3 regions of the Massilia sp. H6 genome follow, and region 2 is predicted to be linked to each of the others. Evidence: predicted binding sites of a transcription regulator. Region 2 holds the regulator's gene; each other region holds the start of a gene.
The links. Region 2 encodes LexA, which represses DNA repair genes until DNA is damaged. Its sites were predicted from a motif close to ACTGTATNNNNATACAGT; they were not measured.

Region 1 (9,963 bases), 1.1 Mb from region 2:
GTGGTTTCCGAGCCCATGGTCGCGGCCATGTAGACGCCTTCGACCCAGTTGTTAGCTTCGGTTACCAGCGGCACCGTGGTCGAGCGGCGGCCGCCGAAGATGAAGGCCGAGATCGGCACGCCAGCCGGGTCGTCCCAGGCCGGGTCGATCACCGGGTTCTGGGTGGCGGCCACGGTAAAGCGCGCGTTCGGGTGAGCGGCCTTGGTGCCAAGCGCCGGGGTCCAGTCCTTGCCCTGCCAGTCGATCAGGTGCGCAGGCAGCTCTTTGGTCATGCCTTCCCACCACACGTCGCCGTCGTCGGTCAGCGCCACGTTGGTGAAGATAACATTCTCGCGCAGCGATGCCATGCAGTTCGGATTGGTCTTGTCATTGGTGCCCGGGGCCACGCCGAAGTAGCCGGCTTCCGGATTGATCGCCACCAGCTGACCATCCGGGCCCGGCTTGATCCAGGCGATGTCGTCGCCAATGGTCGTGACTTTCCAGCCATCGAAGGCCTGGGGTGGGATGAGCATGGCGAAATTGGTCTTGCCGCAAGCCGAAGGGAAAGCGGCGGCGACGTATTTTTTGTCGCCCTTTGGCGATTCGACGCCCAGGATCAGCATATGCTCGGCCAGCCAGCCAGTGCCGCCAGCCTGTGCTTCCTGGTAGCCCATGTTCGATGCAATGCGCAGCGCGAAACACTTCTTGCCCAGCAGCGCGTTGCCGCCGTAGCCGGAGCCGAACGACCAAATTTCGCGCGTTTCCGGATAATGGACAATGTATTTGGTGGGGTTGCACGGCCACGGCACGTCTTTCTGGCCGGCGCCCAACGGCATGCCGACCGAATGGATGCAAGGCACGAACTCCCCGTCTTGGCCCAGGACATCGTAGACGGCCTTGCCCATGCGCGTCATGATGCGCATGTTAACCGCGACATAGGGCGAATCGGACAGCTCGACCCCGATGTGGGCGATTGGCGACCCCAGCGGGCCCATCGAGAACGGCACCACGTACAGCGTGCGGCCAGCCATGCAGCCGTCGAACAGGCCGTTGAGGGTACGGCGCATCTCGGCCGGTTCCATCCAGTTGTTCGTAGGACCGGCCTGCTCTTTAGTCGCGGCGCAGATATAGGTACGGTCTTCGACGCGGGCGACATCGGTAGGATCAGACCAGGCCAGATAGGAGTTCGGGCGTTTTGCCGGGTTCAGCTTCTTCATCGTGCCGGCATCGACCATCTGGGCACACAAGCGGTCGTACTCTTCTTCGGAACCGTCGCACCAATAGATGCTGTCAGGCTTGGTCAGGGCGGCAATATCGGCCACCCAATTGATGAGCTTTTGGTGTTTGATGTAAGCTGGAACGTTCAAAGCGGCGACGCCGCCCATCACGGGCTGGTTCATAGTTACCTCCGATGCCAATTAAGAATACTGTGCGTCCCGGATTGACGACTCTCTGTCTGGCCGTGCCCAGGTGGCATGACGCTCGATGGGAGCGCGGCGCTGACAGCGGTCGTGTCGGCAGCCTCTTGGGCAAGCCGGGAACTTTGCTGCTGGGACAACACAAACGTGTCATCCCCTCAATTAATTGGCCGATTGTACACCTCTAAAACAACGATTCGGACGCTGTTACTACAAAAAAGTAGCCAATAATGTCCGACTAATGTAGTAGGCTATTTCCCATCTTTTTGGAACCTGTTATTTCGCTACGCGATAAACCTTAAACGGAAGAAACTCCAATGCGTATAGCTGTTCTCGACGATTACCAGGATGCGGTGCGCGCTCTGGCTTGCTTTCGCCTTCTCGACGGCCACGAAGTCAAGGTGTTCACCCATCCAACCCGGGGAGTCGGTCAATTGGCGGTGCGCCTGGCGCCTTTTGACGCGCTGGTGCTGATCCGCGAGCGCACCGCATTCCCGGCGGCCTTGCTGGCCAGGTTGCCCAACTTGAAACTAATCTCGCAGACCGGCAAGGTCAGCGGGCATATCGACGTTGCCGCGGCGTCCGAGCACGGCATCGTGATCACCGAAGGAATCGGTTCGCCGGTGGCGCCGTCCGAGCTGACCTGGGCGCTGATCATGGCGGCCAGCCGCAAGATCGTGCCATATGCGAACAATCTGAAAGATGGCTTGTGGCAGACCGCCTCGAGCAACCCGGTACTGAACGGCCTGGGCCGCTCGCTGCGGGGGCGTACGCTTGCGATCTGGGGCTATGGCAAGATCGGGCGGCTCGTGGCGGGCTATGCACGCGCCTTCGGGATGCGGGTACTGGTCTGGGGAAGCGAGGCCAGCCGTCAAGCGGCCGTGGCCGACGGGTACGACGCGGCGCCATCGCGCGAGGCCATGTTTGCGCAAGCAGACGTGTTGACGCTGCACCTGCGGCTGCTTGAGTCGACCCGCGGCATCGTCAAGGCAGACGACCTGGCACGCATGAAGCCGGATGCACTGTTCGTCAACACGAGTCGGGCGGAACTGGTCGACGAAGGCGCGCTGGAGCAAAGCCTGCGCGCCGGCCGGCCGGGTCATGCGGCGCTCGACGTGTTTGCCAGCGAACCGCTGCGTGCCGACTCGCCTCTGCTGCGCATTCCCACCGTATTGGCTACGCCGCACCTGGGGTATGTGGAGCAGGACAGTTACGAGATCTATTTCCAGGCGGCGTTTGACAATGTGCTGAGGTTTGCGCAGGGGCAGCCGGATAACGTGCTCAATCCAGAGGCGGTGGGCAGGCGCTAGGTTGTGCAACGCTAGGTTTGTGCCGCTAAGTTCGTGCAGCTAACGCAGCGCCGGCTCGCCAGTGAGATTGACTTTCGGCGCCGGCAGCGCATGCCGGCCCGACCACAAGCCGGCCCAGCCCGGTGGCCAGCCGATTTCCGGCCCGGCATACGGTGGCAAGCCGGCCCGCACCGGAATCACGGGCACCGGCGGCGCGTCGATCAAGCCTGCGCCCGGCGGGCGTTCGATGTTGAGGCTGTACATATAGCCCGGCAGCAGCGCCTCGCAGGCCTGCGCGAACCAGGTCGTATGGTCTTCGTCGCGGCCCAGGGCCTGCGCCAATCCCTGCGGGTCGAATTTTGCCAGCGCATGGATCAGCTCGTCGGTGGTGGCGCCAGGCAGGTCGCCCCAGCCCATCACTGGGTTATTGTTGTACTCCGCCCCCGATCCATACCAGCCTTCGCGCCAGGTGCGCTGCATCCAGTTGCGCGGACCGGTAAACAGATGCCAGCGCCAGTGCAGGCCCGAGGGCTTGGGCCACGAATACAGGTAGAGCTTCTGGTAGCCCGCCTCGTGCAACGCGCGCACCATGTCCATCAGGCGCGCATGCGGCATGCGGTCAGGCGGGGCGCGGCGGAACAGGATCGCTTCGCCGTCGGCATGCTGCACTTCGTCGGTCGACAGGTTCAGGTCGAGGGTGCGCGCTTCGTCACCGAAACGCGCGGAAATCCAGCCGGTCAGCAGGTTGACGTGGGTGATCACGCCATAGCCGCGATGGCGGTGGAAGATAACGGTGCCCGGTGCAACGGTTTTCATGGACTCAGTTCTACATCTGGTGGAAAGAAAGAGCGAGCGAAGATGCTACTCAACCGATCCAACCGATTCTAGCGCAGCCGCCCTTCGAACCACTACGGTTTGCGGCTATCATTACCCACCTTTTTTCAGTACGTGGACAAATCAACATGACCTTGCGCATCATCGCTACCGGCGGCACTTTCGACAAACACTATAACGAACTCAATGGCGTGCTCGGCTTTGCAGAAAGCCACTTGCCGGCCGTGATTGCCCGCTCACGCATGACGGTTCCAGTCGAGCTCGACATACTGCCGCTGCTCGACTCACTCGACATGCAAGACCCGGACCGGCAGCGCGTTCTGGCTTCATGCCAGGCAGCGCCTGAACAGGCCATCGTCATCATCCACGGCACCGACACCATGCGCGACACCGCCGCGGTACTGGGCGCCGCCGGGCTCGGCCAGACCATCGTGCTGACCGGTGCCATGATCCCCTACGAGATCGCCAACTCGGACGCACTGTTCAATCTCGGCTTCGCCTGCGGCGTGGCGCAGGTCTTGCCGGCTGGTGTGTATGTGGCGATGAACGGACAGGTCTTCCCGTGGGATAACGTTACCAAGAACCGCGCCGAAGGCGTGTTCCAGCAGCTGTAGTTAACAGCGCTGGGAACCGATCACGCCTTCGCTTCCCCACCCAGCGCTTCGACCACGTCTGCCATCATCTTGGCCAGCTCGCCCGTCATCAGCATGATGTCGTTATCGAAGCGCTCATCGTCGCTATAGGTCGCGGCTTCGCCCTCCTTGATGACGTCGAGCGGCTTGATGCCCTTGATCGCCAGCGCTTCGGTCAGCACAAAGCTGATCCGGTCGGTCCAGGTCATGGCCAGGCGGGTGCACTGCTTGCCGGCGGCGATGTGGCGGCGAATATCGTCCGGTTCCAGCGTGTGCTTCACATAGCGTACGGCCGCGCGGCTTTCGCCGGTGGCGCGCAGTTCGGTGTCCTGGTCGATCGTGAAGCCGTACGGCGCTTCGTCCGCTTCCAGCCAGCCGGTCATCACTGCCACCGGCGAGCGCTGCACGCGCAGCGACTCCAGCGGCATGCGGTCGACCGCCTTGAGCAACAGCTTGATGACGTCATCCGCCTTCGATGGGCTGGCCGCATCGACCACCAGCCAGCCATTGACCGGGTCGATCCAGACCCAGACGTTGCTACGGATTGAAAACGCGCGCGGCAGCAGTTCGTCGGCAACGCGCTCTTTCAGTTCCTTCATGGCCTTCTTACCTGGCGGGAAGCCCTGCTGCTCTTCCATCTCTGCGGCCCTGGCCTTGGCGACCTGGTTGATGACCGACGATGGCAGCAACTTTTTCTCGGACCCGAGCATCATCAGCATCTGCTTGTTGACGACGTGGACCAGCTTGCCGTTGGCGCGCGGCGAATCCCAGCCCTGGCGCAGCAATTCGTTGCTGCTTGCAGGAGCAAACGCCTGCGACTGCAGCGCTTCTTCCATCTGTTCTGGGGTAAATGCCCATGGGGCGGGCAGGCGATATATCTGGAGATTCTTGAACCACATGGCTGTTATCCGATTGTTTCAGTATTTCAAGGGAACGACATTCTACGCTGCCCTTGCGGGCAGCGAGTACGAGAATTATGCAGTTGACGCGTCGTCAACAATACGGGCGATGGCCTCTGGCGCGGTGTCGTCGAACAGCCGCAATTGCTCGACCACCTCGGTATCGCCCAGGCGCACGCCAACGCCCAACAGGCGCACCGGACGGCTGGCGCGGGCCCAGCCGGTTTCCATCAGGCGCGCATAAGTCGGGATATGTGGCGCATAGCCAACACACTCGACCGTGGTCTGCTGGAAGTCCGAAAACTTGATCTTCACGAACAGCTTGTTGACGAATTTTTCCGCCTTGTTGCGCTTGATGCGACCCAACAGGTGCTGGTGCAGCTCCGGCAGCAGCGCCAGGCAGGCGGCCAGGTCGGGCACGTCGGGCGTGTAGGTTTCTTCGGTACTGATCGATTTACGCTCGCGCGAGGTGTTAACTTCGCGCACGTCGATACCGCGGCTCAAGTCATATAAACGGGCGCCGAAGCTGCCGAAATGCTCTTGCAACCGGTCGATGCTCCAGCTGCGCATGTCGGCGCAGGTCTGCAAACCCAGCCGGTGCATCTTGTCGGCCGTGACCTTGCCCACGCCATGCAGTTTCTTTACCGGTAGCGCCGCTACGAAGGCATCCACTTCTTCCGGGCGGACCAGGAACAGGCCATCGGGCTTGTTCCAGTCGCTGGCGATCTTGGCGACGAACTTGTTCGGCGCCACGCCGGCCGAGGCGGTAATGCCGACGGTGTCGACGATGCGCTGCCGGATTTCCTGTGCAATCAGGGTGGCGCTGCCCTTGCAGCGGGTCGCATTGCTCACGTCCAGGTAGGCTTCGTCGAGCGAGAGCGGCTCGACCAGCTCGGTGTAGTCGCGATAGATGTCCATGATCTGGGTCGAGGCCAGGCGGTACTTGTCCATGGCCGGGGCAATCACGAGCAGGTCCGGGCACAGCTTCATGGCCTGGGCCGTGGCCATAGCCGAATGGATACCGAAGCGGCGCGCCTCGTAGTTGCAGGTGGCAACGACGCCGCGCTGGTCCGCACGGCCGCCCACCGCGAGCGGGCGTCCGCGTAGCGACGGGTCATCGCGCATCTCGACCGATGCGTAGAAGCAGTCGCAGTCACAGTGGATAATTTTACGGGGCGAAATGGTCACACGACAGGGTCAACTACTGTAATTGCATACAGTATCAAGCGAAAATGGATTTTGCGCAATACGCAGTACAGCCAAACACCGCGCACGAAAAAAAACGCGCGGCAAGCCGCGCGTTCCCGGATGAAACCAGCGCAGGGGAGCCGCGCCGGTTCGCCGATCGAAACGATTACCAGGTCATTTTCAGCGTGTACTTGCCGTTGACCGAACCGGTGCCACCGCTGTAGTACACCACACGCACGTAACGGGCAAAGGTGCTGGTGCCAGTGTTGGTGGTGCTGTAGCTGTCCACGGCGCCCGCGCCGTTCTCGCTCTTGCCCAGCAGCGTGCCGGCACTGTTGTACACGTACAGATCGTAGTCGATCGTCGCCGAGCCCGGCGTCAGGACCGAGTTCAGGGTCTTGCCAGCAGGCAGGTCAACACGGAAATAATCGGTGTCGGTCGTGCTGCTCAGGTCGCCAGTCATGGTGGTGCCGCTGACAGCAACCAGGTCGGCGGTGCCGGTGGTGTTGTTCGACTCGGTTTCAGCCACGGTCGGGCCTGGCGGCGGCGTGGTGCCCAAGGCTGCATCCACAGCCGCGGTAGCGTCCACGATACCGGTGCCGCAACCCGAACAGGTTCCAGGGAAGGCGCGGGCAGTCGACTTGAGCATGCTCTCGACGTCATCCACGGTCAGGGTTGGCTTGGCAGCAAACATCAGCGCGGCGACACCAGCCACGTGCGGGGTTGCCATCGAGGTGCCCTGGTAGCCTGCGTAGTTATCCGAACCTGGCGCGCTGGTACCCGTGTTGAGGGTCGAAAGCACGCTGAAGCTGCCGTCGCCGCCTGGGGCTGCGACGTCGACCAGGGTGCCGTAGTTCGAGTACGACGCCCGTGCGCCGGTCTTGCCGGTGGCCGCCACGGCGATGACGCCGGAGCAGTTCGCCGGGTTGGCGTTGCTGACGTTCATGTTGTCGTTACCAGCTGCCACCACCACGACCGAGCCGCGCGAACGGGCGCCATTGATGGCGGTCTGGGTGGTGGTATCGCAGGCACCGCTACCGCCCAGCGACAGGTTCAGCACCTTGGCCTTGTTGGCATTGGCCGGCACGCCCGAGACGGTGCCACCCGACGACCAGGTGATTGCATCGGCGATGTCCGACGTGTAGCCGCCGCACTTGCCCAGCACGCGCACCGGGACGAGCTTGGCGTTGTAAGCAACACCGGCGACGCCCAGGCTGTTGTTGGTCTTGGCGGCTACGGTGCCGGCCACGTGGGTGCCGTGCCAGCTCGAATTCGATGCAGGCGAACCCACGCCGCATTCGCCTGCCGCGACCCAGTCGCCGGGATCGGTCGGATCGCTGTCGCGGCCGTTGCCGTCGTTGCCGATGGCTGCGGTGCTGATGAAGTCATAGCCGGCCAGCTGCTGGCCGCTCAGGTCGGCATGCGGACGCGAGCCGGTGTCGATCACCGCGACCACCACGCCGGTGCCGGTGGACTTGTCCCAGGCGGTCGGCAGGCGCAGGCCGCCGGTAGCATCGGTGTAATGCCACTGCTGCGAATACATCGGGTCATTCGCCGTGGCCATGTGCGTCATGATGCGGTCCGGCTCGGCGTATTCGATGGCAGGATCGCGCGCCATCATTTCGGCAGCCAGTGCCTGCACTTCTTTCAGGCCCTTGCGGCCATTGAGCTTGAACACGCGGGCGCCGGTGGAGATTGCATGGCTTTCGCTGACCAGCATGCCGAACTGCTGTCCGGCGCGGTCGAGCTTGGCCTTGCGGTCGGCACCCAGCGCAGCCTTGCGTGCTTGGCCCTTGTTGTCAGGAACGGCGTCCTTGTACTTCACGATGATACGGTCAGTCTCGAGGATGAACTTCTGCTCGGCCGCACCAGCCATGGAGGCGGCGAAGGCGAGCGAAACTGCGGCACAGATCTTCAACATTGCAGGATGAATCGAATGCGATTGCTTCATGTTTCTTCCTTTTTTTGTATAGTTTTCCGTCAAGCGAAATGAACCTCGCCCGTGTCGTTGGTATAACCGGCGTCTTGCAAATAACCGGTGCCGTCTGAACGCGGCGAAAACCAGCGTATCGCGAAAGGAAGAGGTCGTGCGTGACAATTCGATACAATTTCAGCGGATAAACAACACTCCGGCAAAATAATGCTGATGAAAAATTCTTTCTTCGGCAAAAGATCCGAAATGGCAAATAAAATATGGCACTAATTCGTTGACAATTTTGAAAATATGTTTCCCATAGAAAAAGGGCCGCGCATTTGCGCGGCCCTTTTTCATCATGATTTCCAGGGCGCGCAACGCGCCCACGGTGGAAATTTAGAAATTACCCTTAAACTGCATTCCCCACTGGCGTGGCTCGTTGGTAAAGCCGGTCAGGTTGTTGAAGTCGATCCCGCCGGTGACGCGGCGCTGGTCGAGCACGTTGCGGCCGAAGGCCGCCACTTCATACTTGCCACCGCCAAAGATATAGCCCAGACGCACGCCGCCTTCGGTCAGGGGTGCACCGGTGAACTCGGTCGATTCGTACAAGAAGAAATTGATCTTGCTGCGATACGACCAGTCGGTGAAGAAGTACAGTTCGCCGTCGCGGAATGGCACGCCATAGCGCGCGGTGGCGTTGACGGACCAGCGCGGCGCTTGCGGCAGTGCATTGCCATCGATGACGACTCGGCCGGCTGCGTTGAGCGGATCGAGCACGGTGCACTGCGCGCACTTGTTGACCGACAGGCTGCCGTCGCGGATCTGGGTGTAGTTGTAGCTCGCGCCTGCACTTACGCGCAGGGCGGTGCTCAGCGCCGCTTCAAAGTCGAACTCGGCGCCCTTGCCCTTGGTCTTGTCGGCATTGATCAGGCGGTTGACGTTCGAATTGCCGCCGACCACGGTCAGCTGCTGGTCCTTGACGGTGAAGTCATAGATCGAGAACGAGGTGCGCGCACGGCGCTCGAACAGGTCGGCCTTGACGCCCAGTTCCACCGAGGTGATGGTTTCCGAATCGGCGACCGTGATCGGCACCGCTGCCGACGCGGCCGCGATACTCGGCGCGCGGAAGCCGGTAGCGACGCGGCCATACACGTTGACGTCGTTGTTGAGCTTGTAGGTCGCCGACAGGTCCCAGTTGGTCTTGTCCTGGGCGGTGTTGACCGAACGCGGGCCGATCTGCACGACATTGGTCGCTTCGATGGTGCGGAACTGTTTCTCGTCCTTGGTATAACGCACGCCGCCACGAACGGTCCAGTTCGGGTTGATGGCGTAGTTCAGCGAGGCAAACACGGCCCAGGCTTCGTTGGTCTGGTTGCTGACCAGGCGCGAGGTGCGGGCGCCGGCATCGTTGAAGTTGTCGCTGCCGCCGGTCGCGTCTTCGTCGAAGAAGTAGACGCCGGTCTGCCAGTTGAGCGGGCCGGTGTTCTTCGACTCGATGCGGAATTCCTGGCTGAACTGATCGAGGTTGCTGATATAGCCGCCGGTCTGGACCTGGAACGGAATGAAGCCCGGGCCGGTTGGGGTACCGCCGTCGATGTCGCCGCGGCTGAAGTAGTCGCTGACGTGCTCGTAACCGGTGATCGAGAAGACGCGGAAGTCTTCCAGGTCCCAGCTCAGTCGCATGCTGGCGCCGTTGCTGTTAAGGCGCTGGAAGTTCTCGGCATTGGTGACGATCTTGTCGAGCTCATAGCCCGGCGCGACCTTGTTGCTGCCCTTTTGCATCAGGTTCGCACGGAACAGGCGTGCGCT
Region 2 (9,963 bases):
GGCAACCTTGGTGATCGTGACCAGCACGCTGTTGATGTTGCTGGTCTTTTCCGACAGCGCCGCCAGCTTGGCGTTGATCGAATCGCTCGCCTCGACCATGTATTGCATGGTTGCGTCCATGCGCTTGAGGTTGCCCTGAGCATCGGAAGTGGCGCGGGTGGTGAAGTCGGCCACTTCCGTGGCCTGTTCCATGGTGCGCAGGAGCTGGGTGGTATTGGCCGAGATCTCGCGCGTCGTCGACAGGATCTCGATGCTGGTCTGCGCCTGTTCGATGCCGGTGGCTTCCTGCTGCTTCGACGAAGCGGCAATCTCGGTGGCCGAAGTAGTGACCTGGATCCCGGCCTTTTGCACGTTGTTGAGGTGACTGCGCAGGTTGTCGAACATGGTCGCCAGGCCCTGGCCCAGCTGGCCGATGGCGTCCTGCCCCTTGATCGTCACCTTGCCATTGAGGTTGCCGGCGGCAGCTAGCGAGACCACGGCCAGCAGCGAGTCGACCTTGGCGCGCAAGTCGTCGGTCGCTGCCTGCTCCTTGGCCTGACCGTCCTGGATGGCTTGCGCCATGCGGTTGAGCTCGACCGCGACCCTGCCCAGTTCGTCGCTCGAGCCCACGTAGGCGCGCGCCGACTGGTCGCCGGCAGCAATCTTGCCCAGCGTACGGTTCAGGCTGTGGAGCGGCGCCAGCAGGGCGCGAATCAGCAGCCAGCCGATCAACGCAGCTAGGGCAATGGTAGCGCCGCCGCCGACCGTGAGCAGCAGCGTCATGTTTTCCTGCAGCGTTGCCGACAGCTGCGAGCGGACCCCCATCAGCCGATTTTCCTCGGCGGCGATGTCGGCGATCTGCTGGCGGATCGAGGCCATCGTGCGGGCACCATTGAGTACGGCTGCCTCGATGGCGGCCGTGTCGCCGCGCCCGGCGCCGTTGTCCTGGCTGCGGCGCAAGCTGATCTGCGGCAGGATTACCTGTGCCATCCATCCATCGAGCGTCGTCGCCAGCTGGCGCATGCGATCTTGCTGGAGCGGATTGTCCTGCGTCAGCCGCGTGGCCGTCGCCAGGTGCAGCTTGGCCTGTGCGTAATCGGCATTGAGCGGCGCGATCAGGGCCTCGTTGCCGGTCAACAGGAAACCGCGTACAGCGCTTTGCACCTCCAGCACCGAGGTGCCGATATTGTTGGACGCGGCCAGCACCTCGAGCGTATGGCGATCCCACCGATTGGCGTCGGCCAGCTTCTGCGAATTGTCGTACGCCAGCGCCAGCAGGAACAGCAAGATGGCCACGATGGCTGCCAGGCCGAGTGTCAGTTTGGTCTTGATGCTCAAATTGCTAATCATGGAAACTCCAGCGCGATAGGACCGTGACTGTAGCATTTCTGCGGCGCTGAAAACATCAGTAGTACCGAAACGCAACAGTATTTCCGCCAAAGAAAAACCCGGCAGTGCCGGGTTTTTGTCAAGCGATCAAGACCTTACATGATCTTGGTACCGATCCACCATGCCACCGCCGCCATGAAGGCCGACGCCGGGATGGTGACCACCCAGGCCATGACGATATTGCCGGCCAGGCCCCAGCGCACGGCCGAGGCCTTCTGCGAGGCGCCCACGCCGACGATCGCGCCGGTGATGGTGTGGGTGGTCGAGACCGGAATACCGAAGAAGCTTGCCATCAGCAGCGTCATCGCGCCCCCGGTTTCGGCGCAGAAGCCGCCCACCGGTTTGAGCTTGGTGATCTTCTGCCCCATGGTCTTGACGATACGCCAGCCGCCAAACAGCGTGCCGAAGGCAATCGCCGCGTAGCACGAGATAATGACCCACATCGGTGGCAGCGCATCGGTCGGGCTGGTGACACCGGCTGCGATCAGCAGCATCCAGATGATGCCCATGGTTTTTTGCGCGTCGTTGCCGCCGTGGCCGAGCGAGTAGCCGGCCGCCGACACCAGCTGCAGGCGGCGGAACCAGACGTCGACCTTGCGCGGCGTCGACTTCACGAAGATCCACGACACCGCCAGCATGATGGTCGAACCGAGCACGAAGCCGAGCAGCGGCGCCACCACGATGAAGGCAACGGTCTTGAGCAGGCCAGCCGCGATCAGCGCGCCGGTGCCCGACTTGGCCACCGCGGCGCCCACCAGGCCGCCGATCAGTGCGTGCGAGGACGAAGACGGAATGCCGTAGTACCAGGTGATCACGTTCCAGGTAATCGCCCCGACCAGGGCTCCGAAAATGACGTAATGGTCGACGATCTGCGGATCGATGGTGCCCTTGCCTATGGTCTGCGCCACCTTCATGCTCACCACGAAGATCGCGATGAAGTTAAAGAATGCCGCCATGGCAACCGCATTTTGCGGCTTGAGCACGCCGGTCGAGACCACGGTGGCGATCGAGTTCGCCGAATCGTGGAAGCCATTCATGAAGTCGAACACCAGGGCCAGGACCACCAGAAAGCCCAGCACCCAGATGCTGATATTGAGAGTTTCCATAATTATTCTTGTTCGGCGGATGCGTTACGCATTCTCGACGATGATGCCTTCGATGATGTTGGCGACATCTTCGCAACGGTCGGTGACGGTTTCGAGAATCTCGTAGATCGCCTTCATCTTGATCAGATTGCGCACGTCCGGCTCGTCGCGGAACAGCTTCGACATGGCGGCGCGCATCACGTGGTCGGCGTCGGATTCGAAACGGTCGATTTCTTCGCAGATCGCGACGATCTTCTGGGCGTTGCCCATGTCGTGCAGCAGGCCGACGGCTTCCTGCACCTTCAGGCAGCAAGACAGGCACAGCTCGGCCAGGCGCTTGGCTTCAGGCGTTACCGATTTGAGGTCGTACAGCGACACGGTCTGGGCGCCGTCTTCCATCATGTCGAGGATATCGTCCATGCGGGTGATCAGCTTGTGGATGTCGTCGCGGTCGATCGGCGTGATAAAGGTCTTGTGCAGCATGTCGACGCAGGCGTAGGTGATGGCGTCGGCCTGTTTTTCGATGCTTTCCACGGCGTGGGTGCGGATTTCAAGGTCGTCGAAATTGGTCATCAGGCCAACCATCTCCTGCGCGCCCTTCACGCACAGCGCGGCGTGCTGGTTGAACAGGTCAAAGAACTTCCCCTCCTGGGGCATCAGGCGTCCGAACATGGTTTTTCTCCGTTTTAGATCTCTTGGGACTGCAAGGGTGCGCCGCGCGTGCGCGGCGTGACAGCGCGTCGATATCGGCTTAATCGCCCTGGTACACGGCGAGGTTACCGCTGTAGTTGCCGAACTTGGTGTACTGGCCGATCCAGGTCAGGCGAATCGCCCCGATCGGACCGTTACGCTGTTTGCCGATGATGATTTCGGCGGTGCCTTTATCGGGCGAGTCGGGGTTGTAGACCTCGTCGCGGTACAAGAAGATGATCACGTCCGCATCTTGTTCGATCGCGCCCGATTCGCGCAGGTCGGACATTACCGGCCGCTTGTTGGGGCGTTGTTCGAGCGAGCGGTTCAGCTGCGACAGCGCGATCACGGGGCAATGCAATTCCTTGGCCAGGCCCTTGAGCGAACGCGAGATCTCGGAAATCTCGGCGGTGCGGTTGTCGCCCGGCTGGCTACCCTGCATCAGCTGCAGGTAGTCGACGATAATCAGGCCGAGCTTGCCGCACTGGCGGGCCAGGCGGCGCGCGCGCGCGCGCATCTCGATCGGGTTCAGCGCCGGCGTCTCGTCGATGTACAGCTGGGCGTCGTTCATCTTCTGGATCGCATGCGTCAGGCGCGGCCAGTCTTCGTCGTTGAGGCGGCCGGTACGCAGGCGGTGCTGGTCGAGCATGCCGACCGAGCCGAGCATACGCATGGCCAGCTGGGTGCCGCCCATTTCCATCGAGAACACCGCCACCGGCAGGCCTGCCTCGATGGCGACGTTCTCGCCGATATTGATCGAGAACGCAGTCTTGCCCATCGATGGGCGGCCGGCAACGATCACCAGGTCGCCCGGCTGCAGGCCCGAGGTCATGCGGTCGAGGTCGATGAAGCCGGTCGGCACGCCGGTAATTTCGCCCTGGTTTTCGCGCGAATACAGTTCGTCGATGCGTTCGACCACTTGCGTGAGCAGCGGCTGGATCGGGTTCCAGCCCTGCTGGCCGCGGGCGCCGGTTTCGGCGATCGCGAAAATCTTCGACTCGGCTTCGTCAAGCATCTGCTTGACTTCCTTGCCCTGCGGGTTAAAGGCATTGCCCGAGATTTCGTCGGCGACGGTAATGAGCTTGCGCAGGATGCCGCGGTCGCGCACGATCTCGGCATAGCGGCGGATATTGGCTGCCGAGGGCGTGTTCTGCGCCATGGCGTTCAGGTACTGCAGGCCGCCGACGTCGTCGGCCTTGCCCAGCGAGACCATGGCCTCGTAGACCGTGATCACGTCGGCCGGCTTGCCGCCATTGATCAGGCGGACCATCTGTTCGAAGATGATGCGATGGTCGTAGCGGTAGAAATCGTCCGCGTGCATGAAGTCGGCGATACGGTCCCAGGCGGCATTGTCGCGCAGGAGCCCGCCAATCACGGACTGTTCGGCTTCGATGGAATGCGGGGGGATGCGCAGCGAATCGACTTGCGGATCGGGAGGGGAATTCATGGCGGGCATTATACCTTTTCCGGTCAAGCCGCTGACATAATTGGGTAGATTCTGGCAATAAAAAAGGCGCTGTCACCGTTGGCTATGGATGAGTCCACAAGCGATGCGTAGCAAGTGCTCGACGGAAGTGACCCGCCCGCCATCAAGTGCCCAGTGCCAGCCCAGGTAATTTGGCAGCCAACGCGAGGCAACCCCGTGGAACCGCGCCAGCCATTGGCGCAAGCGCCGGTGGTAGGCGTTCACGTTCTGGACATGGATCGCGTTCCGGACCCGCTCGCCGGAGCGCAGATTGACTGCCTGGTGGGCAATACCCCGCTGACGGGCAAACGCACGGTAGGCGGCGTGCGAATCGGTGACCAGAAGCGCTTGCGGGGCCAGCCTCGGCAACAGGTGCAGCACCAGTTGGGCTACCTTCAGCGCGCCACGGCCGGTAACGGCATCGATGGTCTGTCCACTGCGGTCACGCGCGACCAGGATGCAATCGAGGTGGCGTGAAGTACCGGGCAGGCTGGCCCGGCCGCCTCGCTTGCGCGGCGGGCGATCGAGTGTGCGTGAGCCTTTCTGCGATTCCAGCAAAAACATTTCGTCGGCTTCGACGATGCCGACGAGCTGCGCTGGCCGGTCATGCTTGACCCGGTTCAGGAAGCGATGGCGCCAACGAAACGCCGTGTTGCGGTGGACGCCAACCCGCTTGGCGGCGTCGCGCACCGCCCGGGAATCGAGCAGGGCGCCGAGGTAGTCGAGCCACTTGCCGCGCAGCCTGAGCCGCGCCAGCGGCGTGCCGGACAGGTCGTTAAATGTGCGCCGGCACTGGCAGCAGCGAAAACGCTGCAGGTCGTTGGCCTGGCCGTGGCGGTGGTAGCGCTGGCAGCCGCATTCAGGACAGCGCCGCCCTGCGGAACGGATCTGCCCAATCAGGGCGACTGCCCGGTCTAGGCCGGCTGCGGGATGCGGGGCATCGAGCACCTGCTGCCGCTGGACCTGGTTGAGCATGGGAAGCTGGGCAAACAGCTTGGCAAACCGGGGCGCTTTCATCTACCACTCCCTATCGAGATCGACAGGGGTTGGACCGCAATTTTGCTCAGCAGTTCAGCTCAGCAGTTCAGTGCTCATCCATAGCTAACGGGTACAGCGCCATAAAAAAAGCCAGGCGAACCCGGCTTTTTTATTGCATCAGTGGCTGACACCCTCCCCCAAGGCAAGCGATACTCCGCCGCCACGGGAGGGGAAACGTCAGGCGCTTAAGCGGCTTCGCCGACGACGGCGATGGTGATTTCCGTGACGACGTCGGTGTGCAGTGCGACTGCAACCGGGAACTCGCCCGTGGTCTTGAGTGGGCCGGTCGGCATGCGGACCTGCGACTTCTCGACTGCGAAGCCTTGCTTGCTCAGCGCTTCAGCGATGTCGAAGTTGGTGACCGAACCGAACAGACGGCCGTCGACGCCGGCCTTCTGGCCGATGGTGACGGTCATGCCGCTGAGCTTGTCGCCTTGCGCCTGGGCAGCCGACAGCTTTTCAGCTGCTGCTTTTTCCAGTTCGGCGCGCTTGACTTCGAACTCGGCAACAGCCGACGACGTCGCACGGCGGGCCATCTTTTGCGGGATCAGGAAGTTACGTGCGTAACCGTCCTTGACCTTGACCACGTCGCCCAGGTTGCCGACGTTAACAACTTTTTCCAAAAGGATCACTTGCATATTTTTCTCCAGGATATTCTGAACTGTACGACGCGATTAAGCGTGGTGCAGGTCGGTGTACGGCAGCAGCGCGAGGTAGCGTGCGCGCTTGATCGCGGTGTCGACCTGGCGCTGGTAGTGCGCCTTGGTGCCGGTCAGGCGTGCCGGCATGATCTTGCCGTTTTCCTGGACGAAGTCCTTCAGGGTGTCGACGTCCTTGTAGTCGACCTGTTCCACGTTTGCAGCCGTGAAGCGGCAGAATTTCTTGCGCTTGAACAGCGGGTTTTGCTGTTTGCGCTTCAGTTTTTCTTTGGCTTTGTTTTTGTCGAACTTTTTACCGAATGCCATGTGAGGCTCCTGTATCTATCTAAATGTTGCCGTGCGGTCGGTTGACCTATGCGGCACTGAAATCAATGATGTGAAACACCAGTGCTTTGCTGTTGCGGTTCTTCCTGGCCAAAAATCCGGTGAACTCGTAAGCCGCGCCCAGTTCAGCGCTGGCAAACCTGCCTGAAACCTCGCCCGCGGCCAGCGCGGGGACTTCAAACTCGACCAGCCTTGCAACCCTTGCCTCTTCCTGCTGCGAACTGTGCATCAGGATGGCGCCCACGATGGGGACACCGGCCGGGGTGTAACGCAGTACGTCACGCTCGGCGATGGTCGCGATGAGCCTGAATTCGTTCACTGCGCGCTTTTACTGCGCTGGTTCACTGTGTCCTTGGATTGCCTGGAAAGACCTGTCAACAATTAAGCAGCTGCCGGGGCCGGGGCTGCAGCAGCAGGTGCTGCCGCTGGTGCCGAGGCTTCAGCGCGGTGGCTCTTGGCTGCGTCTTCGCGCTGGACCGACTTCATCATCGGCGACGGTGCGGTTTCAGCTTTCTTCATCTTGACGGTCAGGTGACGCAGGACGGCATCGTTGAACTTGAATGCGGTTTCCAGCTCGACCAGGGTCTCGTTGTCGCACTCGATGTTCAGGCAGATGTAGTGGGCTTTTGGCAGCTTCTGGATCTGGTAAGCCATCTGACGACGGCCCCAGTCTTCGACGCGATGGATGTTACCGCCGCGGCTGGAGACCGTGGCTTTGTAACGCTCGATCATCGCCGGGACCTGCTCGCTCTGGTCCGGGTGGACGATAAAAACGATTTCATAATGACGCATGCAACACTCCTTAAGGACGTTTAAACAAATTGCCCACCTCGGCGTCAAGACGAGTGTGGGAAGGGAAAGCCGGACATTATAGCCCGAAAACAGGCCGCTTGGGAAGCTCGGTGTTGTCCTGGCGAAGATGCAGCGGGCAATCGCGGCGCGCCCTGCACGACCGCATTGCACAATTTTTTTACACTTTTGCGGTATTTCCCCTTGCGCATACCGGAATACTGTACAAAAATACAGTCTACTCACATAACGGATTGCCTTATCACACCCATGCTCAAGCTCACCGCAAGGCAAGAACAGATCCTTAACCTGATCAAGGAAGCGATCGAGAACACCGGCTTCCCGCCAACCCGCGCGGAAATCGCGGCAGAGTTGGGCTTTCGCTCGGCCAATGCCGCCGAAGAACACCTGCAAGCGCTGGCGCGCAAGGGCGCGATCGAAATTTCACCGGGCACGTCGCGCGGCATCCGCCTGATCGGCGCTTCGGTCGAGCCAGTGCCGCTGGTGCCGGCGGCCCTCATGATGCCGCTGCCGCTGGTCGGCCGCGTCGCTGCCGGTTCGCCGATCCTTGCACAGGAACACGTCGAAGCGACCTATAACGTTGATGCTGCGATGTTTTCCGCGCGCCCCGACTTCTTACTCAAGGTCAAGGGCTGGTCGATGCGCGACGCCGGCATCTGCGACGGCGACTTTCTGGCGGTCAAGAAGATCGACAGCGCCAAGAACGGCCAGATCGTGGTGGCCAGGCTGGGCGACGAAGTCACCGTCAAGCGCTACCGCAAGACTGGCAACCTGGTCGAGCTGCTGCCGGAAAACCCGGATTTCAAGGTGATCCAGGTCAGGCCCGAAGACGAGTTCGCGCTCGAGGGGCTGGCGGTGGGCTTGATGCGCAGCTGGCACTGAGCTCGCACTGAGCTGCGCTGCGCTGCGCAACCCCGGCCCCGGCCCTGTCCAGACCGGGGCTGGATTGACCGCCACGAACCGCTCACTTACCCTGCCACTTGCCCTGTCACTTAGCCTTCTTCGCTTCCGAAGAACTCTTGACCATCGCATTGTGCTCCGCCACATAGGCCTCGGTCGCTGCCCGCCATGCCGCGAAATCGGCCAGCACCAGCTTTGAGTTCACCTTGGCTTCTTCGGTCAGGTTCGATTGCAGCTGCGTCAGGTAGACCGTCGATGCCGCGGTTTCGTCCTTGGTCATGAGCTTGGCGATGTCGGCCGGAATGCGCTTGGTCAGCGGCACCGCCGCGTTCAGGCTGGTGACAAACCTGTTATAGCATTCCTGCCAATTGGTAACGGCACCGCTGATCCGGTCGATGTCGGCGTTGATCTTGGACATTGCCGGAATGCGCGGGGCGACGCAGCGCAGTTCACCTGATTTCAGGTCTTCGCCGTCGTAGCCCTTGATCCAGTAATCGATGTCCTTGCGGCGCGCGACGCGCTGCGTCATCAGTTCGAGCGAAGCGATCGCCACCTTGTTGCCCTTGGCGGCCGATTTCTTGAACAACGCTTCGGCCCTGGCCTCGTCCACCTGCCCAGCTTCGCCATACCAGAACATCTGGCCCAGTGCCTGCTGCGCCTCGGGGTTGCCGGCATTGGCCAGCTTTGTGTATGCCTTCATCGCCGCGGCGTAATCCTTTTTGGCGAACGAAGCATGGGCATCTTCCAGTTCGCCGGCGAAAGCACTGGCGCAGAAAAAGAGGGAAAGGCAGAACAGCGTGGTCTTCATGGTCGCTTACGGGTGAGGAATCGAATCCCCATCATAGCGGCATTCGGGCTTGCCGCTCAACCGCTGAAACAAAAACCGGCGGCGCCGCTCTACTGATCGAGCGCCTGGCGAAAATCGTTCAACAGGTCGTCGGTGTCCTCGATGCCGACCGAGACCCGGATCAGCGACTCGGCAATGCCCATGCTGGCGCGGCGCTCGGCGCCCATCTCGAAGAAGATCGTGTGCGCTACCGGGATCACCAGGGTGCGGGTATCGCCCAGGTTGCTCGCTGCGATGCCCAGTTGCAGGCGGTTCAGGTAATCGAAAGGGTCGATCGCATCGACCAGCTCGAAACTGAGCAGCGAGCCGCCAGCACGAAACAGCGCTTGCGCGATGCCGTGCTGCGCATGCGAAGCCAGCCCGGGATAATGGACTGCAGCGACCCGCACGTCGCCTTCCAGCATTCGCGCCAGCGCCAGCGCGTTGCTACTGGTGCGCTCCATTCGCAGCGCCAGCGTTTCGGCGCCGATGGCGATGTGGTGGGCTGCCTCCGGCCCCAGCGCCGCGCCGAAGTCGCGCAGGGCTTTCGCGCGCAGCTGGGCCAGGCCTTGCGCCTGGCTTGGCTGCTTGCGAAAGTTGGGCGCGATATGCGGATAGCTGCTCCAGTCGAACTCACCGGTATCGGTCAGCGCGCCACCCAGCGCGTTGCCATGGCCGCCGATCGACTTGGTCAGCGAATTGACTACCAGGCCCGCCCCGACCGCCTTGGGACGGAACAGGTAGGGCGTGGTCATGGTGTTGTCGACCACATACAGGATGCCGCGCTCGCGGCACAGC
Region 3 (9,963 bases), 110 kb from region 2:
GATCGCCCCGGCGCTGTCGCCGTCGGCATGCCAGGGCAGGGTCAGTTCGCCCGGCGCCAGTTCGTCGGGGTGCGGCAGATACAGGAAAGAAGGCAGCAGCGGCAGCGCCTCGACCGTGCCGGGAGCGGTCAGCTGCGGGATGGCCAGCACGCCGTCGTGGGTGGTTTCGCCGTCGCTGGCCTGCAGGTCGACGTACGACAGCGCGCTGTGGGTAGTGCCCAGGTCGATGCCGATGGCATAGCGTGCGTGTTGGGGATCGCTCACAGTTCCACCTCCGCCGGAGCCAGCACGCGCGCATCGTGTTGTTCGGCCAGCTGCGGCAGCTGGACCCGGGCGGCGCGCCAGCCGCGGTGCGACAGCACGCCCTTGAATGGCGCCGAGCCGACGACGTTGCCGGTCAGGCGCACGCTGGCGGCGTCGAAGCCGGCGTCGAGCGTGATGCGCGAGCCTTCGGCTTCGCTGCGTACCGGCTCGATCGTGAAGTGCTCGCGCAGGACGCGCGCGCAGCCTTCGTGCACCACGCGCGCCGCGGCGCCGATGTCGGCATCGGTATAGGCACCCAGGTTTTCGTGGGCGAAGTCGATCAGGCGCGCTTCGCGCTGGAACAGGGTCAGCAGCTGCAGCGCCGATTCGCCGCTGGCGGCGCGCAGTACCGGCGCTGCCGGGCCTGGAGCGGGCGCCGGTTCTGGCGCGCTGGGGCGGGACACGACCGGGCCGACCCCGTCATCGCGCACGCGCGCGGCAAATTCGGCGTCGCCCAGCGACTTGAAAAAACTGCCGAAAGCGATCGAGAGCCGGCTCCAGAAAGAGGGCAGGTTGGATGGTGTGCTCATTCTTGATCTTCTGTAGGGTGAAGGACGGGCGCGCTGTCAGACAGCGCCGGGGCCAACGTCCGGAAAACGCGCATGATACCAGTTCATTTTATAGGAGGGCACGCACGGATTGCCGAAGATAGTCGAACGGTGAATGATGATCAGTCTAGACCTTGATCCGATTTCTATCTCGCGCGGCGCATACCGAGGCTAGCCCATGTTGGGCCGTCAGGAAGATCGTGTCTTTCAGCCTGCCGGTCACGGCGCCAGGCTGATCACCGTATCGTCCGGGCCGGGTTCGCACTGCGCGCCGATCGGCTCCCAACCCCGCCGCACCACGATGCGGCCGCGGTCGTGGCATAGCTCCACACGCTGGGTCTGCGGCGCCTGGCGGCGCACGAACTGCTCGATCGAGGCCGGTACGCTCACGTGCAGTGCGAGCGCATGCGTGTCTTCGATCGGATGGTCGTTCATGTGTACCAGCGGCACAAATTGGCCGGCAAACATCATCGCGTGCGAGGGTATCCTGATCGGACCGGCGGTATAGCCCTGGGTGCGCAGCCAGGCCTGGGCCTGTTCACGCGCGTGCCCGGGCCGGTGCGCCTGGCCATCTTGGCGGCCCCAGGCGCTGGCAATCAGTTCTGCCACCCAGCCGTTGCAGTTCTGGTAGCGGGTGCTCCAGGCGTAGGCATTGGCGCTGTAGTGGTCCGACAGCAGGGCCAGGCCAAGCTGCCTGTCTTGCGCGGCCGCCGCCAGCCGGGCGCCGTCTTGGGCGGGCAGGAACAGCAGCGCAATATGGCCACGCGCCGGCGCATCGGCGCCCAGCGCGAAACCGGAAATGCCCTGGTCGAACAGGCGCGGGCGCGACTCGTCGCAGGCGTAGTACAGCTGGCGTACCGACCAGGCGCCGCCGGGATGCTCGCGCAGGGCGACGCCGGCATGCGAATACAGCTGGCCGAAGCGACTCAGGTCCAGGCCCGCGCGGGCAATCAGCGCGACGTTGGAGCCGGAACGCTCCAGTTCTTGCTTGACCACGCCGGCGAAGCGCAGCACGCGGTCCTGGTCGGCGGCGCCAATGTCGAGCGTGCGTTCGCAAAAGACCGGCAAGCCTGCCGCCGCGCCCGCGCTGGCGGCCAGCAGCAGGGCGGCGACGGCAGCGCGCAGGCGCATCAGATCGTGACTTTGCGCGAGCCGAGGTCGCGCTGCCAGTCGTCTTGCAGTGCCAAAAAGAAGGCACGTTTGGTATCGGCATGGGCGAATTCGTAACCGTACATGCGTTCGCTGACCTGCACCAGTTCGCCGGTGGCCACCGGGCGCTGGGCCAGGGCGCGCTCTGGCACGTCGAGGTGGAACTCGCGGGCCGGCCCGGCGGCGGCGCGCAGGGTCATGCGGGTGACGCCGGGCTTGCCCGGGGCTTGCGCGACATTGATCACACGGTAGTTGCCGGCGGCCACCTTGTCGTCGTCGCTGGAACTGTTGCTGGAACTGCCGATCGAGTCGGAAACGCTGCCCGACGAGGCCGAACCGGCGCTGGAAGCCGACGAGGTGAAGCTGGTGGCCTGGGCCGGAATGGCGCAGGCGGCGATGGCGAACGTTGCGGCGGCCAGGCGGGATGCGCGCAGGAGGGCGCGCAATGCGGGGCTGGAAGTGGCGCTGGAAGTCATGGACTGCTTTCTGGAATAAAACCGGATGGGCTTATGGTACAAGCCCGGTGCGCCCTTGAGAAGGCAGGCTCGGGTGGTTTGTGTAAGCAGCTGTAATGAAGAAATCCGGAATGCGTCGGTAGCGCGAACCTGCATGAGGTCGATTCGTTGGTAATGGCGCTGTTCCCGTTAGCTATGGATGAGCACTGAACTGTTGAGCTGAACTGCTGAGCTATTTCGCGGTCCAACCCCGGTCGATCTCGATAGGAGTCATCTGTGAAAACGCCCAGGTTTGCCAAGCTGTTTTCGCAGCTTCCCATGCTTAACCAGGCCCAGCGGCTGCAGATGCTCGATGCCCTGCACCCAGCAGCCGGCCTCGACCGGGTGATCGCCCTGATTGGGCAGATACGCTCGACAGGGCGGCGCTGTCCGCAGTGCAGCTGTCAGCGCTACCACCGGCACGGGCAGGCCAACGACCTGCAACGTTTTCGCTGCTGCCGGTGCCGGCGCACATTTAACGACCTGTCCGGCACGCCGCTGGCGCGGCTCAGACTGCGCGGCAAGTGGCTCGACTACCTCGGCGCCCTGCTCGATTCTCGCCCGGTGCGCGACGCCGCCAAGCGCGTCGGCGTCCATCGCAATACGGCATTTCGCTGGCGCCATCGCTTCCTGGACCGGGTCAAGCATGACCGTCCAGCGCAGCTCGGCGGCATCGTCGAGGCCGACGAAATGTTTTTGCTGGAATCGCAAAAAGGATCGCGCACACTCGAGCGTCCGCCGCGCAAGCGAGGCGGCCGGGCCAGTCTGCCTGGCATTTCGCGTCACCTCGACTGCATCCTGATCGCGCGCGACCGCAGTGGACAGACCATCGACGCCGTTACCGGACGCGGAGCGCTGAAGGTAGCCCAACTGGTGCGGCACCTGTTGCCGAAACTGGCCCCACAAGCGCTCCTGGTCACCGATTCGCATGCCGCCTACCGTGCGTTTGCCCGCCAGCAGGGCATCGCCCACCAGGCGGTCAACCTGCGCTCCGGCGAGCGGGTTCGGTTCAGTGAGTGGGGTGCGATCCATGTCCAAAACGTGAACGCCTACCACCGGCGCTTGCGCCAATGGCTGGCGCGGTTCCACGGGGTTGCCTCGCGTTGGCTGCCCAACTACCTGGGCTGGCATTGGGCACTCGATGGCGGGCGGGTCACTTCCGTCGAGCACTTGCTGCGCATCGCATTCGGAGTCATCCATAGCCAACGGTGACAGCGCCTTGGTAATTGATTATCGTCGGCGTTTTGCACGCTAGCGCACAGACTGCCGGGCCTGGAGTGGGCATACTCATGCCATTGCATTGTGCGATGAATTGATCAACTGCCCTCGAGACTGCCATGCTGCTACCTATTTTCGCGACCCTGGTTGCCGTGATCGTCCTGGCAACGCTGCTGCCGTTGCTACGCAGTCCGGTGTGGTGGGTGCGCGACTGGGATTTTCCGCGCCTGCAGCTGGCGATCCTGTCGTTTGCCTTACTGGTGGGGCAGCTCGTCTTTTTCGGCTGGAAAGATCCGATGCACCACCTGATGCTGGTGGCCAACCTGGCCTGCCTGGTCTACCAGGCCTGGTGGATCATTCCCTACACCAAAGCCTTCCCGCGTGAGGTCAAGGCGGCAGTCAGGGCCGAGACGCAGCGCCAGTTCCGGATCCTGACCTCGAATGTCCTGATGCCGAACCGCAACGCCGATGGCTTGATTGCGATGATTCGCGAACACCAGCCCGATATCTTCGTGACTCTCGAAACCAACACATGGTGGCAGGAAAAGCTGGATGTGCTGGAAAAAGACTATCCGCATACCATTAAATGCCCGCTCGAGAATTTATACGGGATGCACGTGTATTCGCGCCTGCCGCTGGAAGACAGCGCCCTGCAATTCCTGGTCGAGGACGACATTCCGTCGATCCACACGCTGGTAATTTTGCCAACTGGAAAAAAAGTGCGGATGCACTTCTTGCATCCGACGCCGCCCAGCCCGACCGAGCACGAGGAATCCACCCAGCGCGACGCCGAACTGCTGGTGGTGGCCAAGAGCGTGGGCGAAGCCGGGCTCGACACCCCGGTGATTGTCGCGGGCGACCTCAACGACGTGGCGTGGTCGACCACCACGCGGCTGTTCCGCAAGATCAGCGGCCTGCTCGACCCGCGCATCGGGCGCGGCATGTTCAATACCTTCCATGCCGAATACTGGTTTGCGCGCTGGCCGCTCGACCACCTGTTCCACAGCGAGCACTTCACGCTGTCCTTCATCAAGCGGCTGCCGGCTTTCGGTTCTGATCATTTTCCGATGCTGGTCGAACTGACCTACGACGCGGCGCGTGGCGCCGAACAGGAAGGCTTGGCGGCGGACGCGCAAGACCACGCCCTGGCCGAGGAAAAGATCGCGGCCGAAGATGCCGAGGTGGATGATGTGCACGAGCCCCAGTCCTGAACACGCTCACTTCCCTTGCCGGCAGCTACACCGTGGCGGCGCCCGCTACCAATGCCTGCGCATAGCCGGTGAAATCGTCCAGCCCGCGCTTGATGATGGTGACCAGCGCCGGTAGTGGCGCGGCCTGGTAATCCCATTCGGCGCGGCAGAATTCGCCGCTGCGCTTGAGGTTTTCGGCCAGCGCGGCCTCGATCCAGCCGTGTTCGGCCAATAGGGTAATGACGTCGCGCTCGTCGCGCGGCTGGCCGAGACCGGCGTTGCCGATCACGTAGTCGCCCATCTCAATGGCGGCTTCCCAGGCGCGGATCACGTTGAGCGTGGCGGCATCCTGGCGCGTCGGGTCGTCGGCGAAGGTGGCTGGGTCCTTGTCGTATTCGTCGCGCGCGCGCCGGCAGCAGCGTTCGATGATGCCGGCCTTGGCGAGCAGGATGTCGTCGTCCATGTTGTCCTCCGTCGGGCTAGATCAGGAACATGGCCGCCGCCACGCAGGTCGGGGCCAGCGCTCCCAGGAACAGGCCGCCCATGCCGATCGAGCCGTCGCGAAAGCCGTCGCGCAGCAGGGCGGCGCCGGCCGGGTTGGGCGCATTGGCAATGATGGTCAGTCCACCGCCACCCACCGCGCCGGCCACCAGCATGTATTTCGCGTGGTCGGACAGCCCGTCGATCAGCGAGCCGAGATAGGTCAGGGCTGCATTATCGGTGATTGCCGTCAGGGCCAGCGCGCCAAAGAACAGGGCGGTCGGCTCCAGGCTCGAGACCAGCGGTTGCAGCCACCACTGCTGCATGCCGCCCAGGACCACTAGTCCGGCCAAGAAAAATCCCACCAGCAGGCCTTCTTTCAGGATCAGCGGCGACTGGTGCTTGGGGTAGGCCTGGGTATAGCCGAGAAACAGCAGGAACAGGCCGATGAACAGCACCGGATAGTGCGCCAGTAGCACGACGCCCGCGAGCAGCGACAGGTGGACCAAGGAGACCAGCACGGGCATCTGCACGTCGGCGACGGTATCGTGCGGCGTCAGGTGAGGGCGCAGCAGCATGGTCATGACGGTTGCGTTGATGAGCACCGCCAGTGCGGCGCGCCAGCCGAAGGTGCTGGCCATGAAGGCGCTGTCCCAGCCCCAGGCCGATGCCACCATCAGCACCGGCGGCGCCGCATACGAAGTGAGCGTGCCGCCGATCGAGATGTTCACGAACAGGACCCCGAGCGCGCCGTACTTGAGTGTGTTGGGAATACCAGGGCGAAACGCCTGCGGCGCCAGCATGAGGGCGGCCAGGGTCATCGCGGCCGGTTCCGTGATCAGGGAGCCGCCCAGGGGCACCAGCGCCAGGCCAAGCCAGCACAGCGCCACTTCGGCACGCACCGGCGCCAGCCGGGCCAGGAAGGCCAGCAGGTCGCGCACGGCATCGAGTACCGGCCTGGATGCGGCGATCACCATCACCACGAAGACGAACAGCGGCTCGGTGTAGTGGCGCGTTTGGGCATAGTTAATGGCGGCTTCGCCACCGGCAACCAGGGCCATGGCCAGTATCAGCACGAAGGCCCAGAAGCCGAATACCACCTCGACTTCGCCCAGCAGGTGGAACAGGCCGGCATGGCGCGGGTGGCGCCGCGCCAGCGAGTGAAACAACTTGGTGGAAAAGGTATGGATTAGGGCGATCGCGAACAGCACGGCGCCGACGAGCTCGAGCGTGGTCACGGGAGGGCTCCGTGGGGTGCGGAAAATGGGATGTTCATTATCTGGATGCACAGAGAAGAAGCCCCATTATTTCATGTTTCGCGGCCGCGCCAAGCGCGACTGCGGCTTGAATCCATGTCAATACCGATGCCGGGATTGGTGTGGTGAACATGAATACGGCTTGCCAAATCCGCACCACCAGAGTACTGTACGTTTATACAGTATTTTTGCTAGAACATCATGAACTGCTCACCTATCCCGGGCTCATCCGTCCCGATTGCGCCAGAGGCCTTGCATCCTTCGCTGTGGCGCGCATCGCAACTGGCGCAGGCTGGCACGCGCTGTGTCGACACCGGACACGCGGCACTTTCTTCCCAGCTGCCTGGCGGCGGCTGGCCGGTCGGCATGCTGGTCGAACTATTGCAACAGCAGCCCGGCATTGGCGAAATGCGCCTGCTGCGTCCGGCCCTGCAAGCCTGCGCCGAGCGCCGCATCGTCCTGCTGCAACCGCCCCATGCACCGCAAGCCCTGGCGCTGGCCGCGCTCGGCCTGCCGCCGTCGCAACTGCTGTGGCTGCGCAGTAACCGGGGCGCCGACGCGCTGTGGGCGGCCGAACAGGTGCTACGCAGCGGCAGTTGCGGCGCGCTGCTGTTCTGGGCCGGCCACGCACGCGGCGAAAGCCTGCGCCGCCTGCACATGGCGGCGCAAAGCGGCGAAACCCTGTTTTTTATGCTCCGCCCGCTGGCCGCGGCGCAAGACGCTTCGCCCGCGCCCTTGCGCCTGGCGCTGCGCCCGGCGGCCGGCGGCATGAACATCGGCTTCGTCAAACGCCGGGGACCGCAGCGCGACGCGCCGCTGTTCCTGCCCCTTACTCCTTCCTTACTGCAACGACATGCGTTTGTGGATCGGCCTGTCCCTGCCCCAGTTGGCGCTCGAAGTCTTCAGCCCCAACTGGTGCAATGACCCGGGTAGCGTCGTCCTCGAGCAAGAACGTGTGCTGGCGCTGTCGCCGGCGGCGCGGGCGGCGGGCGTCCAGCCCGGCATGCGGCGCGGAGGCGTGCTCATGCTCCTGCCCGAGGCCCGCCTGCTCGAGCGCAGTCCCGCGCGCGAAGCCGAGGCGCTGAACGCGGTCGCGCTGGCCATGCTGCAGTACACGCCGCAGGTCGCGCAAGACGACGAAGCGACGCTGCTGATGGACATCGGCGCCAGCCTGCGCCTGTTCGGCGGTATCCGCGCGCTGTGCGCCCGGGTCCGGGCCAGCCTGCGCACGCTCGGCTTCACCGCCTCGGTCAGCTGCGCGCCGACGGCGCGGGCGGCCTGGCTGCTGGCACGCCGCGGTGGCAAGGGCGGCCGTACGGTAAAAATGGACTCGCTCGGCCGCCGCCTCGACCGCCTGCCGGTGGCCTTGTTGCCGCCGGCCCGGTCTTACCTGGCCTGGTTCGAGGGCATCGGCTGCGAGCGGCTGGGCCAGTTGCGCTGCCTGCCGCGGCCCGGCCTGCAGCGGCGCTGCGGCCGTGCGCTGCTCGATACCCTCGATGCAGCCTACGGCATGGGACCGGAGCTGTTCGAATGGATCGTGCCGCCCGAGAGTTTCCGGGCCCGGCTGGAACTGTTCGACCGCATCGAACAGGCCGACCTGCTGCTGGCCGGCGCGCACCACCTGGTGCTGCAGCTGGTCGGCTGGCTGTGCGCGCACCAGCTTGCGGTGGAACGCATCACGCTGCTGATCGAGCACGAGCGCGGCCGGGTGGCCATGCCGCCGACCCCGCTCGAGATCGTCCTGGCCGAACCGGTCTGGCGCGACGAGCACCTGGTGCGCCTGCTGCGCGAGCGGCTGGCCAAGCTGGAGCTGCCGGCGCCGGTGATCGGGCTGGTGCTCCAAGCGCAGCAGCTACAGCCGATGGCGCCGCCTACCGAGTCGCTGTTTCCCGAACCAGGCGGCAGCGAAGAAGACCGGATGCGCATGCTCGAACTGTTGGTGGCGCGGCTGGGGGCCGACAATGTCTTGCAGGCGCTGCCGCAGGCCGACTACCGGCCCGAAGTGGCCAACGAATGGGTGCCGGTGCAGCAGAAGGTGCGCGCCGCCGAGCGCGCGGCGCGGCTGCCGCCAGATGTGCACAGCCTGCCGCGCCCGAGCTGGCTGCTGGCCAAGCCGATCGCACTGCTGATGCGCAACCACCGGCCCTTTTATGGCTCGCCGCTGAAGGTCGCCTCGACCCCGGAACGCATCGAGGCCGGCTGGTGGAGCGACACCCAGGCGCGCGACTATTTCATCGCCGAGGGGCAAGATCATGCGCTGTACTGGATCTATCGCGAGCGCATGGTCGGCGCCGGCGACGATGCCGAGCCGCGCTGGTATTTGCATGGGCTGTTCGGCTAGCCGGCAACTCGGCCAGCTGGCGCGGTCTCGCACATGGTGTTGTTGGTACGCTGCCCGGCCTTACTCGGTCACCTTGCCACGCAAGGCCTTGACCTGCCCGCTGCGCGTCTTGCCGTCGAGCCGGCGGCGCTGCGAGCCGCGCGTCGGCCGGGTAGGGCGGCGCACGGTCTCGACCAGCGCGGCCTGGTCGACCAGCGCCTGCAGGCGCTGCAGGGCGTCGTCCTTGTTCTGCTCGAGGCTGCGCGACGCCTGCGCCTTGAGCACCAGTACGCCGTCGCGGGTGATGCGTCCGTCGCGCATTTCCAGCAGGCGCGCCTTGACGTAGTCCGGCAGCGACGAGGCCGCGATATCGAAGCGCGCATGCACCGCGCACGACACCTTGTTGACGTTCTGGCCGCCGGGCCCCTGCGCCCGGATCGCGCTGAACTGCACTTGCGCCGGATCGATCACCGCTCCCATCTTGCTTCCCTGGCTGGTTGGGCCGCCGCTGCGGCCATGCTGCATTCTAAGTGAGCGGCCGGGGCCATGGGCGGCGCGCACCGCAGGATCTGCAAAACATGTATTTACGACATGCGGTATGATCGCTTTGCCGGCCGACGCTTCCGCTGCGGAAGCGCCCGCGCCGCAAGAAGGCGACACCGTGAATCTTTCACCCATGCCCCTGGCAGTGTTCGTGGTCGATGCGTCGGGCAAGCTAACGAGCTGGAACAAAGCTTGCGAGAAACTTGCTGGCTATGGCCTCGCCGACATCCATGGCGGCACGCTCGATTCGATCATCGAATTCGACGACCCGCCCGGCCCGGCGCCATCGATCGCCCAGCGCGCCGAGATCGAGGCCGCGGCCTGCCTGAAATGCGCCGACGGCCGCCGGCTGGCGGTGCGCGTGCTGGTGGCCGAGCAGTCGTTCGGCCCCGGCCAGAGCGGCACCTTCAGCGTGATCGTGATCCCCCGTGCCGGCCAGGCTCCGCCACGCTATGCGCTGAT

Region 1: the regulator LexA is predicted to act here: its motif matches at 6,255-6,272, upstream of dinB (DNA polymerase IV).
Region 3: the regulator LexA is predicted to act here: its motif matches at 6,805-6,822, upstream of imuA (translesion DNA synthesis-associated protein ImuA).

The regions. Positions count from the first base shown of each region.
Region 1 is NZ_CP103371.1:41,666-51,628, forward strand. Features, by position in the region: gene NRS07_RS00180 (phosphoenolpyruvate carboxykinase (GTP)) at 1-1,379, opposite strand, end outside; gene NRS07_RS00185 (D-2-hydroxyacid dehydrogenase family protein) at 1,715-2,707, shown strand; gene NRS07_RS00190 (L-asparaginase) at 2,747-3,502, opposite strand; gene NRS07_RS00195 (asparaginase) at 3,649-4,134, shown strand; gene NRS07_RS00200 (recombination-associated protein RdgC) at 4,155-5,051, opposite strand; gene dinB (DNA polymerase IV) at 5,127-6,233, opposite strand; gene NRS07_RS00210 (S8 family serine peptidase) at 6,406-8,190, opposite strand; gene NRS07_RS00215 (TonB-dependent receptor) at 8,551-9,963, opposite strand, start outside.
Region 2 is NZ_CP103371.1:3,198,143-3,208,105, forward strand. Features, by position in the region: gene NRS07_RS14375 (methyl-accepting chemotaxis protein) at 1-1,329, opposite strand, end outside; gene NRS07_RS14380 (inorganic phosphate transporter) at 1,464-2,474, opposite strand; gene NRS07_RS14385 (DUF47 domain-containing protein) at 2,499-3,125, opposite strand; gene NRS07_RS14390 (replicative DNA helicase) at 3,205-4,590, opposite strand; gene NRS07_RS14395 (IS1595 family transposase) at 4,663-5,625, opposite strand; gene rplI (50S ribosomal protein L9) at 5,832-6,284, opposite strand; gene rpsR (30S ribosomal protein S18) at 6,321-6,611, opposite strand; gene priB (primosomal replication protein N) at 6,658-6,948, opposite strand; gene rpsF (30S ribosomal protein S6) at 7,011-7,421, opposite strand; gene lexA (transcriptional repressor LexA) at 7,689-8,321, shown strand; gene NRS07_RS14425 (sel1 repeat family protein) at 8,428-9,039, opposite strand; gene NRS07_RS14430 (hypothetical protein) at 9,073-9,243, shown strand; gene NRS07_RS14435 (cystathionine gamma-synthase family protein) at 9,237-9,963, opposite strand, start outside.
Region 3 is NZ_CP103371.1:3,310,469-3,320,431, reverse strand. Features, by position in the region: gene NRS07_RS14900 (Hsp70 family protein) at 1-264, opposite strand, end outside; gene NRS07_RS14895 (DUF2760 domain-containing protein) at 261-833, opposite strand; gene NRS07_RS14890 (DUF2145 domain-containing protein) at 1,071-1,982, opposite strand; gene NRS07_RS14885 (hypothetical protein) at 1,982-2,476, opposite strand; gene NRS07_RS14880 (IS1595 family transposase) at 2,774-3,706, shown strand; gene NRS07_RS14875 (endonuclease/exonuclease/phosphatase family protein) at 3,832-4,923, shown strand; gene NRS07_RS14870 (DUF86 domain-containing protein) at 4,949-5,365, opposite strand; gene NRS07_RS14865 (putative Na+/H+ antiporter) at 5,382-6,620, opposite strand; gene imuA (translesion DNA synthesis-associated protein ImuA) at 6,840-7,562, shown strand; gene NRS07_RS14855 (DNA polymerase Y family protein) at 7,492-8,979, shown strand; gene arfB (alternative ribosome rescue aminoacyl-tRNA hydrolase ArfB) at 9,040-9,438, opposite strand; gene NRS07_RS14845 (EAL domain-containing protein) at 9,557-9,963, shown strand, end outside.